Regions from separate parts of the Devosia sp. P2_G7 genome, predicted to be linked through region 2. Evidence: predicted binding sites of a transcription regulator. Region 2 holds the regulator's gene; the other holds the start of a gene.

Evidence for each region. The regulator HrcA, encoded in region 2, represses chaperone genes, less so after heat shock. The targets are predictions, from matches to a motif close to GTTAGCACTCNCNNNNNGNGAGTGCTAAC.
Region 1: the regulator HrcA is predicted to act here: its motif matches at 3,864-3,892, upstream of AC1DWU_RS13670 (co-chaperone GroES).

The regions. Positions count from the first base shown of each region.
Region 1 is NZ_JBFUFI010000007.1:199,562-206,816, reverse strand. Features, by position in the region: gene AC1DWU_RS13690 (EAL domain-containing protein) at 1-683, opposite strand, end outside; gene AC1DWU_RS13685 (sigma-54-dependent transcriptional regulator) at 890-2,320, shown strand; gene AC1DWU_RS13680 (hypothetical protein) at 2,327-2,512, opposite strand; gene AC1DWU_RS13675 (glycosyltransferase) at 2,503-3,654, opposite strand; gene AC1DWU_RS13670 (co-chaperone GroES) at 3,929-4,216, shown strand; gene groL (chaperonin GroEL) at 4,273-5,913, shown strand; gene bglA (beta-galactosidase BglA) at 6,125-7,255, shown strand, end outside.
Region 2 is NZ_JBFUFI010000014.1:50,527-57,781, forward strand. Features, by position in the region: gene AC1DWU_RS20095 (SDR family oxidoreductase) at 1-401, shown strand, start outside; gene AC1DWU_RS20100 (RrF2 family transcriptional regulator) at 401-883, shown strand; gene hemW (radical SAM family heme chaperone HemW) at 872-2,059, opposite strand; gene AC1DWU_RS20110 (non-canonical purine NTP pyrophosphatase) at 2,049-2,717, opposite strand; gene rph (ribonuclease PH) at 2,717-3,430, opposite strand; gene hrcA (heat-inducible transcriptional repressor HrcA) at 3,536-4,630, shown strand; gene grpE (nucleotide exchange factor GrpE) at 4,723-5,346, shown strand; gene AC1DWU_RS20130 (class I SAM-dependent DNA methyltransferase) at 5,422-6,165, shown strand; gene AC1DWU_RS20135 (hypothetical protein) at 6,244-6,597, opposite strand; gene AC1DWU_RS20140 (nicotinamidase) at 6,606-7,238, opposite strand; gene AC1DWU_RS20145 (hypothetical protein) at 7,255-7,255, opposite strand, start outside.

The DNA of each region.
Region 1 (7,255 bases), on a different contig from region 2:
CGGGCAATGGTGACGGCTTCCTCGAGCGCCATTGCCTCGATACGGCGGATCAGGTCCTCGCCGCCGCGGCGTGGCATGAAATCGGGGGCATCGGCGAGGCCCCCGGCGTCCTGCATCAGGCGCGGCACGAGGTCGTAGCCGAGTGGCTTGCGGGCCGGCAGGATGACGATCGGCTCGATGTGGAACACCAGGCGGTTGGCATCGAGCGCTGCGCGAAGTTCGGCCTCGGGGATCAGCGGATCGAGGAAGATGTCGTCATCAGCCGGCGGCGGCTCCTCGACCAAGGCGCCGCGGACCGAACCGCCATCGGCGCGGCGGGCTTCCTCGAACTCGGCGAGCGCCTCGGCGAGCTGGCGGGTGACGGTGCCGAGCACCGAGATATCGGCTTCGATGCCATCAAGGCGGTTGCCGGCATTGGTGTCGGCGATGGCGTTGACGCGCTGGCTCAGCACTTGCCCGGCCTTGGCGTCAGTGGAGAGCAGGCGCGCCAGGTCCTCGACGGCGCGCTCGAGCCGCGCTTCGGAGCGCTGGCGCAGGCGACGTTCCATCAGCACGACGGCGATGGCGCCGAAGGCCATGGCGGTGACGAAGGCTTCGATGGGCGAAAAGGTCAGCCCGAAATACGCTGCGGCCGCTACGCCGAGCGTGGCCAGCGCGATGAAAATGTAGACGAGGCCTTGCACGTACGCTCAGGCTCCCAGGATGGCCAACACAATTCGACGCATCCCGTCATAGCATCGGGCGCGTGGCGCTGAAAGGCGCGGGAGAGAGGCAGGTGTGGCTAACCACGCGCTTTGGCGCGTTTTCGCACCGATCGCCTGGAACGCTTTATTTACCCAGTTCGTCAACACTCCATTCAGCACAGCCACGTGCCCGAGGACTTGTCGCCATGCCCGCTCCCGGCTTCGGCCAGGAAACTGCCGCCCGCATTCTGCTCGTCGATCGCGACGCGGCGGGTTGCAGCGCATTGATCGAAACGCTGAATGGCTGCCTCGTGGTGGCGCCGGCTATTGCCGAAGCCCGCAACGGACGGCAGGCGGCGGATCGGCTGCGCGCTGAACGCTACGATGTGCTGCTGGTCGACCTGATGAGCCTCGACGACCTGTCGGCGGAAGCCGAGGAGGCGGTGACGCGCCTGGTGCGGCTGTCGCAGGGCGCACTGGTGATCGCGCTGTCGGACGGGGCTTCGGTGAGCGCGACGCTGTCGGCGCTCAGGGCTGGCGCCCATGATCATATTGCGCGGCCGCTCGGCGGGCGCGCCTTTGCAGCGCGGGTGGGCGAGCTGGCGCAGCGGCACGGCAAGACGCACGCGCTGTCGCTCGATCCGCGCGGCGCCGAGCGGACGGGACGCTATGGCGGGTTCGTCGGCGCCTCGACGCAGATGCAGGTGGTGTACGAGCAGATCGAGCGGGTGGCCGACTCAGCCGCTCCGGTGTTCATCACGGGCGAGAGCGGCACCGGCAAGGACCTTTGCGCCGAAGCGCTGCATGAACGCAGCAGCCGTGCACACCGGCGTTTCGTTGCAGTCGATTGCGCGGCTATCCCGCAGGACATGATGGAAGCCGAGCTGTTCGGCGTAGTCGGCGGCGCCATGGCCGGCGCGGACGAGCACAAGGGTGCGGCGGAGCTCGCCGATGGCGGGACGCTGTTCCTCGACGAGATCGGCGAGATCGACCTCAGTCTCCAGGGCAAGCTGATGCGGTTCCTGCAGACCGGCACGATCAGCCGGCTGGGCGAAAGCGGCGTGCGCCGGCTGGACGTAAGGCTGATCTGTGCCACGCATCGCAACCCGATGCAGCTGATCGCCGAGCGCAAGTTCCGCGAGGACCTGTTCTACCGGCTGCACGTTCTGCCGATCCACCTGCCGCCATTGCGACAGCGCGCATCGGATGTCGCCGTGCTGGCGCGACACTTCCTCGACCGCTTCGCGGCCGAGGAGCGCAAGAGCTTCGCCGGCTTCACGACGGAGGCGGCGGCGCAGTTGATGGCCCAGGAGTGGCCGGGCAACGTACGGCAGCTCGAAACGCTGATCCACCGGCTGGTCGTGATGTTCGACGGCGGCGAGATCGACGCCGAGATGCTCGCGCAGGCCGACCTCGACGGGCCGGTAGCCACCCCTCAGCAGCAGCCAGCGCTGTTGCCGCGCCGGCAGACCGTGCTGCCGATGTGGCAACAGGAGCAGCGGATCATCGAGGAAGCGATCGAAAATTTCGGCGGCAACATCGCGCTGGCCGCCCAGGCGCTCGAACTCAGCCCCTCGACGATCTACCGCAAGCGACAAGCGTGGGCGGAACTGGAAGGCAAGAAGGGCGCGGCTTAGCCCGCTTCAAGCCTTCGTCAGCTTGTCCCGGAACTTCTTGGCGGTCGCGAAGGCCTTGTGCTCTTCGCCGAGCGCGGTGCCGGTCTTTGCCACCTTGCCGTCGGCGCCGATCAGTTCCCACGTCCATTTGGTATTGGGGCCGACGCCACCGGTGCGGCGGAGCTTGATTTCGAGTTCTGCGCTTACCGCCATGTGAACACCTTTGTGACAGAGTAGTTGAAGACCACGCTCATCAGCACGCCGAGCAGGCCCGCGAGGTAGAACGAGCCGTCATAGGCATAGATCCAGCTGGCGACGGAGACGTTGGCCAGGGCGCCGATGGAACAGACGGCGTAGAAGGTCAGCATGCCGGTGAGATAGCGCCAGCCGCGCAGCTTCTTGCTGGCGTAGGTCAGCTCGTTGTTGAGCACGAAGTTGAAGGTCATGGCGAGGATGGTCGCGGCTGTCTGCGCCCAGACGAAATTGAAACCCAGCCGCTCGTGTGTCAGCCACAGCGTCCCCATGTGGACGATGACGCCGAAGCCGCCGACGAGACCGAACAGCAGGAAGCTGGTGGGCAACAGGCCGCGGGTGAGCTTCGAAACGATCAGGCCCAGGAACTGGACGACGATGATCGGGCTCATCTTGCTCTCGCCGGCATGGCGCGGGCGGAAGGTATAGGGCACCTCGCCTATCCTGAGCTGCTTGCCATGGAGAGCGTGGAACCGGCCCGCCGAGACGATGATATCGAGCAGAATCTTGAATCCGTCATCGCTGAGCGCAGGGGCCACCTCGTCGAACACCTCGCGGCGCATCAGGAAGAAGCCGCTCATCGGGTCGCTGAGCGTTTCGCCGGTCAACACGTTCGAGAGCTTGGTGGCGAAGCGGCTGCCGGCCTCGCGAGTCTTGGAAAGTCCCTCACCGACGCTGCCCTGGCCGTCATACCGGGTTCCGACGACGATGTGGTCGCCGGCAATGGCCTTCTCCAGCATCTGCGGCAGGATGCGCTCGTCGTGCTGGAGGTCGGCGTCGATGACGGCGAAATACGGCGCAGCACTTGCGAGGATGCCCTCGATGACGGCCGAACTCAGGCCGCGCCGGCCGAGGCGATGGATGCCGCGCACGTTAGGGTGCCGCCGCGCCATGTCTCGTACCAGGTCATGGGTGCCGTCGGGCGAGTTGTCGTCGACGACGATGAACTCGAACGGTATGGAGCCGAGCGCCGCAGTGACCTTCTCGTACAGCAGCGCAATGTTCTCGCGCTCGTTGTAGCTGGGCACGATGACGGCCAGTTGTGGGGCGACCCAGGCTTCCGGGGATTTGCGGGTATGGCTATCGAATTGGACGACGGTCACGTCTGCTCCGGGGTAATTTCAGCCTCAGGTACCGCCAAGCCGGGCGCTTTGCAACTTACCATCGGTCGGGTTTACGGTTTCTGTCCGCACCCAAACGCATCGGCAAGCCTCCTGTTTCATGCGCTTGTCGCATAGTCGCCACATCGCCAGCGTATGGCTGCGCTCGTCCTTGACTCGTTTCGGGGCCCCTCCTATATCCCCAGCCAGCCGTTAGCACTCCTCGATCACGAGTGCTAACAGGTGCGAAATCATTTAGAGGCTGATAGGAGCAAAAATGGCTTTCCGTCCCCTGCACGACCGCGTGGTCGTCCGGCGCGTCGACAGCGAAGAGAAATCGGCTGGCGGCATCATCATCCCCGATACCGCCAAGGAAAAGCCCTCCGAGGGTATCGTCGAGGCCGTCGGCCCCGGCGCCCGTGACGAGAGCGGCAAGGTCGTGGCGCTGGACGTCAAGGCCGGCGACCGAATCCTGTTCGGCAAGTGGAGCGGCACCGAGGTGAAGCTCGACGGCAAGGACCTTCTGATCATGAAGGAATCCGACATCATGGGCGTGATCTCGTAACCAGGCGCTTCGCCGGTTTCGACCACTCCCTTTTCAACTCGTAAGGAGCGCCTCCAATGGCTGCGAAAGACGTAAAGTTCTCCACCGATGCCCGCGACAAGATGGTCCGCGGCGTCAACATCCTCGCCAATGCAGTGAAGGTCACGCTCGGTCCGAAGGGCCGTAACGTCGTGATCGACAAGTCGTTCGGTGCCCCGCGCATCACCAAGGACGGCGTCACCGTCGCCAAGGAAATCGAGCTCGAGGACAAGTTCGAGAACATGGGCGCCCAGATGGTGCGCGCTGTTGCCTCGAAGACCAACGACATTGCCGGTGACGGCACCACCACCGCGACCGTGCTGGCCCAGGCCATCGTCAACGAGGGCGTCAAGCTCGTCGCTGCCGGCATGAACCCGATGGACCTGAAGCGCGGCATCGATCTGGCCGTGCTGGAAGTCGTCGACAACCTCGGCAAGGCCAAGAAGACCATTTCTTCGAACGCCGAAGTCGCGCAGGTCGGCACCATTTCCGCCAACGGCGAAACCGCCATCGGCGAGATGATTGCCAATGCGATGCAGAAGGTCGGCAACGAGGGTGTCATCACCGTCGAGGAAGCCAAGACCGCCGAGACTGAACTCGACGTCGTCGAGGGCATGCAGTTCGACCGCGGGTACCTCTCGCCGTACTTCGTCACCAATGCCGAGAAGATGGTTGCGGTGCTCGAGGATCCGGTGATCCTGCTGCACGAGAAGAAGCTCTCGAACCTGCAGGCCATGCTGCCGATCCTCGAAGCCGTGGTGCAGTCGCAGCGTCCGCTGCTGATCGTTGCCGAGGACATCGAGGGCGAGGCCCTGGCCACGCTCGTCGTCAACCGCCTCCGCGGCGGCCTCAAGGTCGCTGCCGTCAAGGCTCCTGGGTTCGGCGATCGCCGCAAGGCCATGCTCGAAGACATCGCCGTCCTCACCGGCGGCCAGGTGATCTCGGAAGATCTCGGCATCAAGCTCGAGAACGTCACTCTCGACATGCTCGGCACTGCCAAGCGCGTGGAAATCTCCAAGGAGAACACCACGATCGTCGACGGCTCCGGTCAGAAGTCCGACATCGAAGGCCGCGTGGCCCAGATCAAGGCGCAGATCGAAGAGACCACTTCGGACTACGACAAGGAAAAGCTGCAGGAACGTCTGGCCAAGCTCGCCGGCGGTGTTGCGGTGATCAAGGTCGGCGGTTCGACCGAAATCGAGGTCAAGGAGCGCAAGGACCGCGTCGACGACGCGCTGAACGCGACCCGCGCCGCGGTTGAAGAAGGCATCGTGCCGGGCGGCGGCGTCGCGCTGCTGCGCGCTTCGAACGCCATCACTGCCAAGGGTGCGAATTCCGACCAGCAGGCCGGTATTGCTCTCGTCCGTCGCGCTCTCCAGGAGCCGGTCCGTCAGATCGCCAACAATGCTGGCGATGAAGGCTCGGTCGTGGTCGGCAAGATCCTCGAAAGCACCAACCCGAACTTTGGCTACAACGCCCAGACCGGCGAATATGGCGACATGGTTGCCATGGGCGTGGTCGACCCGGTGAAGGTGGTTCGCACCGCCCTGCAGGACGCGGCTTCGGTTGCTTCGCTCCTCATCACCACCGAGGCAATGATCGCCGAAGTGCCGAAGGACGCGGCCCCGGCGATGCCGGGCGGCGGCGGCATGGGCGGCATGGGTGGCATGGACTTCTAAGTCCACGCAACGACATCCGACCTTTTCCCAAAGGTCACGAACGGGAGGGCGGTCCGCATGGGCCGCCCTTTCGTTTTGAGGTTTGCGCAGGGCCGCTGCGCATATCCGCGCGATTGACTCCGCCCCGCGCCCCGCGCCACACGTTGCGCACCCGCCGCCCACCCAGGAGTAACCCATGAGCGTTGTGCCGCCGATGATGGCCGTTCCGCCGATGACGGAGCAGAAGTCCGTGCCCGACCAGCCGCTCGACAAGGATTGGTGGCGTGGGGCGGTGATCTATCAGATCTATCCGCGCTCGTTTCAGGACCATAACGGCGATGGGGTTGGCGACCTGGTGGGGATCACCGAGCGGCTGGACTATGTTGCCGATCTCGGGGTGGATGCGATCTGGCTTAGCCCGTTCTTCACCTCGCCAATGAAGGACTTTGGCTACGACGTCTCCAACTACCGCGATGTCGATCCGATCTTCGGCACGCTCGGGGATTTCGACCGGCTGCTGGAGAAGGCGCATTCGCGCGGGCTGAAGGTGATCATCGACCAGGTGATCTCGCACACCTCGGACAAGCATCCGTGGTTCGCCGAGAGCCGGCAGAACCGGACCAATCCGCGGCACGACTGGTATGTGTGGGCCGATCCGAACCCGGACGGCACGCCGCCCAACAACTGGCTCTCGATCTTCGGCGGCTCGGCCTGGACCTGGGACAGCCGGCGCATGCAGTACTACATGCACAACTTCCTCACCTCGCAGCCGGACCTCAACTTCCACAACGCGGACGTGCAGGACGCGGTGCTCGGCGACATGCGGTTCTGGCTGGAGCGCGGGGTGGATGGGTTCCGGCTCGACACGGTGAACTTCTATTTCGCCTCGCTGGGGCTCGAGTCGAACCCGGTGGTGAAACCGGAGGATTTCAACGCGTCCACCGCACCCGCGGTGAACCCCTACAATTTCCAGGAACACCTCTACGACAAGAGCCGGCCGGAGAACCTCGAGTTCCTCACCCGCATCCGTGCGCTGCTCGACGAGTATCCGGGCCGGACTTCGGTGGGCGAGATCGGGGACAGCCAGCACCAGCTCGAGGTGATGGCGGCGTATACGTCGGGGACCGACAAGCTGCACATGGCCTACACGTTCGACTATCTGGGCGGGGCGTTCGACGCCGGGCATTTCAGGAAGTCGATCGACCTGACCGAGAAGGACGCGCCGGAAGGCTGGATCTGCCTCGCGTTCTCGAACCACGACGTGGTGCGGCATGTGAGCCGGTGGATGAGCCATGGCGACCGCGAGGCCTTCGGCAAGCTGACGGCAACGATGCTGCTGACGATGCGCGGCTCGGTGTGCCTG
Region 2 (7,255 bases):
CGGGCGGGGTTCCGTACACAATCCTCCGCTCGACGCAATTCTTCGAGTTCCTCAAGGGAATTGCCAACTCGGCCGGCGAGGGCGACAGCATCACACTCTCCTCGGCTCTGGTGCAGCCGGTGGCGGCAATCGACCTGTCGGCCGCAGTGGCCGAGATCGCGCTCAAGGCGCCGCTCAACGGCACCAGCGAGATCGGCGGGCCGGAGGCATTTCCGCTGAGCACGCTGGTGCAGCGCTACCTCGCGGCAGCCGGCGACAAGCGCACTGTGGTTGGCGACCCGCACGCCAAGTACTTCGGCACCGAACTCAGCGAGAAGTCGCTGGTGCCACAGGGTGCCTACCAGAAGACGCCGACCGGGTTCGAAACCTGGTTGAAGACAGCTTTCGCGCCGCGAACCTGATGCAGCTCAAGAGCCAGGTCGAGTGGGCGCTCCACTGTTGCGCCATCCTCGCCGGTCTTCCGGCGAACCGGTACCTCGCGACCAAGGTGCTGGCGGAGTTCCACGGCGTGCCGAAGGAATATCTCTCGAAGGCCCTGCAGGCGATGTCGAATGCCGGCATCGTCGAGAGCACGCTGGGACCATCGGGTGGCTACCGACTGGCGAAAGCGCCGGCCGATATCTCTTTCCTCGAAGTGGTTGAGGCGGTGGAGGGACCGGGCTCCACCTTCGTGTGCACCCAGATCCGCCAGAACAACCCGTGCCGGCCGGAGGGTTATTGCGAGTCAAAGCCCTGCGCCGTCTCGCGGGTGATGTGGGAAGCCGACCAGGCGTGGCGGGACACGCTCCGCGCCGTGCCGATCTCGAAGCTGGTGAAGACGCTGGAAGCCGAGATCCCGCCCGAACTCTGGACGAAGAGTTTTGAGTGGGTGCTAGGCCGCTAGGTCGGCGACCACCGCGTCGAGCACCGGCCAGCCCTTGTCGGTGACGCGGATGAAGCCGTTGGGCAGCGTCTCGACGAAGCCGATCGACTTCAACTCGTTGATCTGGCGCTCGGAAATGGCGCGGCCGGAGATCTTCTGGAAGCGACGCGGGTCGATGCCCTCACGGAGGCGGAGGCCCATGACGAGCAGCTCGTCGCCCTCTTCTTCCCAGGTCAGGATGTCGTCGGTGACCATGCCGTGGCCGCGCGACTGCACCCGCTTCTGCCAGTCGAACGGCATCTTTTCGGTCGCCGTGGCATGGCGCTGGTTGTTGATCAACAGCCGGCCATGGGCGCCGGGGCCGACGCCGACATACTCGCCGTAGCGCCAGTAGATCAGGTTGTGGCGGCTCTCCTGGCCGGGGCGCGCATGGTTTGAGATTTCATATGCTGGCAGGCCCGCATTGTGGGTCAATTCCTGCGTCATCTCGTAGAAATCTGCGCTCAGATCCTCGCTCGGCATCTTCAGCTTGCCGGCGCGGAACAGGTCGTAGTAGCGCGTGCCCATCTCGATGGTGAGCTGGTAGAGCGACAGGTGTCCCTGCGCCAGCCACAACGCTTCGGTCAGCTCGTCCTGCCACTCATCGAGGGTCTGGCGCGGGCGCGAATAGATCAGGTCGAAGCTGGTGCGCGGGAAGATCGACTGCGCCAGCCGTACGGCGGCGATGGCCTCGTCGACAGTGTGGCGGCGGCCCAGTTCGGCCAGCGGACCCTCACGCAACGACTGCACGCCGAGCGAGACGCGGTTGACGCCGGCGGAGCGATAGCCGCGGAAGCGGTCGGCCTCGACCGAGGTCGGGTTGGCCTCGAGCGTGATCTCGGCGCGCGGGTCGATGACCCAATGCTTGGAGATGGCATTGAGGATGCCCTCGACCGAGCGCGGATCCATCAGCGACGGCGTGCCGCCACCGAAGAAGATCGACTGCACCGTACGGCCGGGCGTCTGCTTGGCGAAATGCGCCAGTTCGGCCGCGTAGGACTCGACGTAGGTCCGCTCGTCGAACTCACCACGGTGCACGTGCGAGTTGAAATCGCAGTAGGGGCACTTGGCGGCGCAGAAGGGCCAATGCACGTACACACCGAACAGGCCGTTGGAGCGCGGATCGACGGAGTTGTGGCCGAAGGTTTCAGTGCTCAACGCCGCCTCCCAGTGCATCGTCGACGAACTTGGCGAAGGCGCGGGCGCGGTGGCTGAGGCCAACCTTGCCCGGCGACCAGGAGTGCTTGGCTTCCGACGGCATCTCGCCGAACGTGATGTCGTAGCCGTCGGGCATGAAGACGGGATCGAACCCAAAGCCCTTGTCGCCGCGCGGGGGCCAGACCAGCGTGCCCTCGGCCTTTCCCTCGTAGATTACCTCGCGGCCATCCGGGTGGGCGAGGCAGAGCGTGGCGTTGAAACTGCCGCGGCGTTCGCCCGGCGTGCTGGCGCCGACGCCTTGCAGCGCGTCTTCGACCCGGCGCATGCCGACCATGTAATCGCGGCCACCGTGCGCCGAAGAGCCGGCCCAGTCGGCGGTGTAGACGCCCGGCTTGCCGCCAATGGCATCGACCGAGAGGCCGGAATCATCGGCCAGTGCGATGTTGTTGGCGGCCGCCGCGGCGGCATGTGCCTTGATGCGGGCGTTTTCGATGAAGGTGGTGCCAGTCTCTTCCGGTTCCGGCAGGCCGAGTTCACCGGCCGACACGAGGTCGAGCCCGAACGGCGCCAGCAGTTCCTTGAACTCGGCGAGCTTGCCCGCATTGTGGGTCGCCAGCACCAGCCGGTCGCCGCGCCGCAATGTGAGCTTCGCCACCATCAGGAAAGGGCCGCCTTCTGCAGGGCCGTGAGTTCGCCGATTCCCTGCTCGGCCAGCGCCATCAGGCTGTTGAGCTCGTCGCGGCTAAACGGCGCCTGCTCGGCGGTGCCCTGGATCTCGACGAACTTGCCGGTGCCGGTCATGACGAAATTGGCGTCGGTGTGGGCCTCGACGTCCTCGAGATAATCGAGATCGAGCACCGGGCTGCCGCGATAGATGCCGCAGGAGATGGCGGCGACCGAATCGCGCAGCACCGGGCCCTTGGTGAGACCGCGGGCCTCGAGCCACTTGATGGCGTCGGCCAGTGCGATATAGGCGCCGGTGATCGAGGCGGTGCGGGTGCCGCCATCGGCCTCCAGCACGTCGCAGTCCAGCGTGATCTGGTTCTCGCCCAGTGCCTGCATGTCGACGACGGCGCGGAGGCTGCGGCCGATCAGCCGCTGGATTTCCTGGGTGCGGCCGGATTGCTTGCCCTGCGCGGCTTCGCGCTTGGTGCGCGAGCCGGTGGCGCGCGGCAGCATGCCGTACTCGGCGGTGACCCAGCCCATGCCGGAGCTTCGGCGCCAGGAGGGAAGCGTGGTTTCGACCGAGGCGGTGACGAACACCTTGGTCGAGCCGAAGCTGACGAGGCAGCTGCCTTCGGCCTTGGGGGCGACATTACGTTCGAGCGTTACGGCCCGCATCTGGTCTGGCTGGCGTCCGGAAGGGCGCATATGATCAAATCACTCGTTCTTGGAAATGCTGTTAACCGCCTCTTAACCCTGACCGCCCCCCCGAACAAGCAGCGGTCGCTTGGCGACACAGGCCTTTCCGCCTAAATGGTGAACATGGCAGATCGCGCAAAAGCTCCCGAAGACGTGCTCGCAGTGCTCAACGCCCGCAGCCAGGACATCTTCCGCAAGTTGGTGGAGCGCTATCTCGACACCGGCACGCCGGTGGCGTCGCGCGACCTGGCGCGGATGCTGAGCGTCGGGTTGAGCCCGGCTTCCGTGCGCAACGTGATGGCCGATCTCGAGGATTTGGGGCTGATCGCCTCACCGCACACCTCGGCCGGCCGGCTGCCGACGCAGCAGGGCTTGCGGTTCTTCGTCGACGCGATGCTGGAAGTCGGCGCGGTCAACGAGGACGAGAAGGCGGCGATCGCCAAGCAGTTCCAGGGGCCGGCCGTACATGGGCAGGTCGAGGACCTGCTCACCGAGGCGAGCCAGCTGCTCAGCGGCTTAAGTCATGGCGCCGGCGTGGTGATCGCGCAAAAGTCCGACCTGGTGCTGAAGCACATCGAGTTCATCCGGCTCGATGCCGAGCGCGCCATGGTGGTTCTGGTGGGCGAGGATGGCTCGGTGGAAAACCGCGTGCTGCCGCTGCCGCCGGGGCTGACGGCAAGCGCGCTGACGCAGGCCTCGAACTACCTGGCGCATTTCGCAGTGGGCAAGACGCTGAACGAGACCCGCAAGGCGCTGCAGGCGCAGCGCGAAGCCACTGTGCATGAGCTGGACGAGCTGACGCACAAGCTGGTGGATGCCGGGCTCGCGACGCTCTCGGGCTCGGGCAGCGCTTCGCCACCGACGGTGATCGTGCGCGGCCGGGCCAACCTCATCAACGACACCATGGCGTCCGAGGAACTGAGCCGGGTGCGCCAGCTGTTCGACGAACTCGAAAGCCGCGATGGACTGATCGAGCTGCTCGGCGATACCGAGACGGCGCAGGGGGTGAAGATCTTCATCGGCTCGGAGAACAAGCTGTTCTCGCTCTCCGGCTCGTCGGTGATCCTCAGCCCGTACAAGGATGCAAACCAGAAGGTCGTGGGCGTCCTGGGCGTCATCGGGCCGACGCGGCTCAATTATGCGCGCATCGTGCCGGTGGTGGATTATACCGCCAATGTCGTCTCCGCCATGATGGCCCGGAAGGGCTGAGACCGTACCGGAACCTTTCCTAGGCTTGAATCTTATCGCTCATTGGCCGATATGCGGGGCAAACGCGATCAGCGACAAAATCCAAGGTCCCAATGAACGACGATACGAGCAAGCCCGAGGACGACAAGGCCGCTTCCACCGCGACCGAAACCCAGGGCAACACGCCAGACGAAAAGACCGCCGAGACGGCAGCGACGCCCGATCCGATCGAGGCCCTCAAGGCCGAGAACCAGGATATGCGCGACAAGCTGCTGCGCACCATCGCCGAGATGGAAAACCTGCGCAAACGCACCGAGCGCGAGATCGGCGATACGCGGTCCTATGCCATCGCCGGGTTCGCCCGCGATATGCTGACGGCCACCGATTCGCTGAGCCGCGCCCTGATGGTGCTACCGGCCGAGGCCCGCGACAGCGCCGACCCGACGGTCCGCTCGCTGATCGAAGGCATCGAGATGACCGAGCGCGAGATGCAGCGGTTGCTCGCCAAGCACGGCGTCAAGCCGATCGAGGCGGAAGGGCAGAAGTTCGACCCGCACAAGCACCAGGCGATGTTCGAGGTCCCCGATCCGTCGCGCCCCGAAGGCACCGTGGTGCAGGTGGTGCAGGCCGGCTTCGCCATCGGCGACCGCGTGCTGCGCCCAGCCATGGTCGGCGTCGCCAAGGGCGGCGGCGCAACCGGCGCCCCGGCCGAAGGCGCAGTGGACAAGAGCGTTTGATCTCACCTTTCTGGTGATGTCGAGAAGGGCGCTCCGGCGCCCTTTTTGTTGCCCGGTTGCGGAAGGAGGAGCGCGATGGACAGCCTTTACGACGATGCCGATCTCTACGACCTCGTGGCGCCCCCGGACGCCGCGATGGAGCGCTTCTATGTCGAGGCGGCAGGTGGACCGGGCCAGCGCGTACTCGAACTTGCTTGCGGTTCCGGCCGCTTCACGGTGCCGCTGGCGGCAAGCGGAGCGCTCGTGACCGGCGGCGATGTGTCCGAGACCATGCTGTCGCATGCCCGCGTTGCGGTTGCCCAGCGCGGCGTGTCGGCCGAATTAATCCAGCTGGACATGCGCGACTTCGTGCTCGGCCGGCGCTTCGACGCGATCGTTATTGCCGCCAACTCGCTGATGCACCTCCACTCGCGCGCCGACTTCGCCCGAGCCTTCTCGGCCATCCGCCAGCATCTTGCGCCGGGCGGGCGGCTGGTATTCGACGTGTTCGTGCCGAGCCAGCGCCTGCTCAGCCTGCCGGCTGGGCGGCGTGAGCTGCTGGGCACGTTCGCGCACCCGCGTCTAGGTGACGTCACCATCGAGGAGACGATTGCCTACGATCCGATCACCCAGGTGAGCCGCGCCGACTGGTACTGGTCCACCGCCGACCGCAAGGATTTCCGCCACACCCCGCTCGAACTACGGCAGATCTTTCCGCAGGAGCTGCCGCTGCTGGTGGAACTGGGAGGGCTGAGGCTCGTGGATCGATACGGGGACTTTGACCGCAATCCACTGGCGGCGGGGAGCCGGCGGCAGGTGTGCGTTTGCGTGATCGCGTAGGGCACATTAGCCGAGGTGAGTGCCTTCTCCTGTTGAGGGAGAAGGTGCCCGACTGAAACAGCTGCGGATAGACTTCTGTTAATTCGCTGAGGCCGTCACCAGATCCGGGCACGTCGTCACATCATACTTCGCGCCGGGCTTGCCCATCTCGTCGACGACGCGGCTGTCATAGGCGTCGCGCAGCGCGGTGATGGCGTTGTCGTCGTTGCCTTCCGCTTCCAGCATCATGTCGGCGCGGCCGGCGAGGTCGTCGGACCAGGCCTCGTATTGCTGGGCTTCGGCGTCCTCGCCCGAATCGTAGGCGTCGGTGGCGAGCCAGAAGAAGGCGCTGCCGCACCAGAGCAGCCGGTCGGCGGCGGGTGACGGCTCGGCGGCGATGGCCGGCAGGCTCCACAGTCCGATCAGCAGCAACCCCAGAACGACCCTTCGCATCTCAACCCTCAGGCGATGTCCCCGGCGACGATCCGCTTGACCCCCGCGGCGGTCATGTCGGCCCAGTCCTGGGCCAGCGAGCCGCCGGTATCGATGGCGCGGCAGGCATCCTCGATCACATAGGTCTCAAACCCGGCATGGGCCGAATCGACCGCCGTCCAGTTTACGCAGAAATCGGTGGCCAGACCGGCAATGAACAGCCGCTTGAATTTTCGCTCGCGCAGGTAGCCCTCGAGGCCGGTCTTGGTCTTCCTGTCGGCCTCCTGGAAGCCGGAATAGGAATCGACCACCTCGTGGTAGCCCTTGCGGATCACCAGCTGGGTGTGGGGCAGATCGACATCGGCGGAGAATTCGGCACCGTGGGTGTCCCAGACGCAATGGTCGGGCCAAAGCACCTGTGGGCCGTAGGGCAGCTCCATCACCTCGAACGGCGTGGCGCCGGGGTGGGTCGAGGCGAACGAGATGTGGCCGCGCGGGTGCCAGTCCTGGGTCATCGCGACGTTTTCGAAGCGACGGCCGAGCCGGTTGATGGGGATGATGATCTCGTCGCCGCCGGCAACGGCAAGCTTGCCGCCCGGGAGGAAATCATACTGCAGGTCGACCACGAGGAAGAGGTCGTCGGAGCGCGGGGTAAAGGCCATGCGGGTCTTGTCTATCT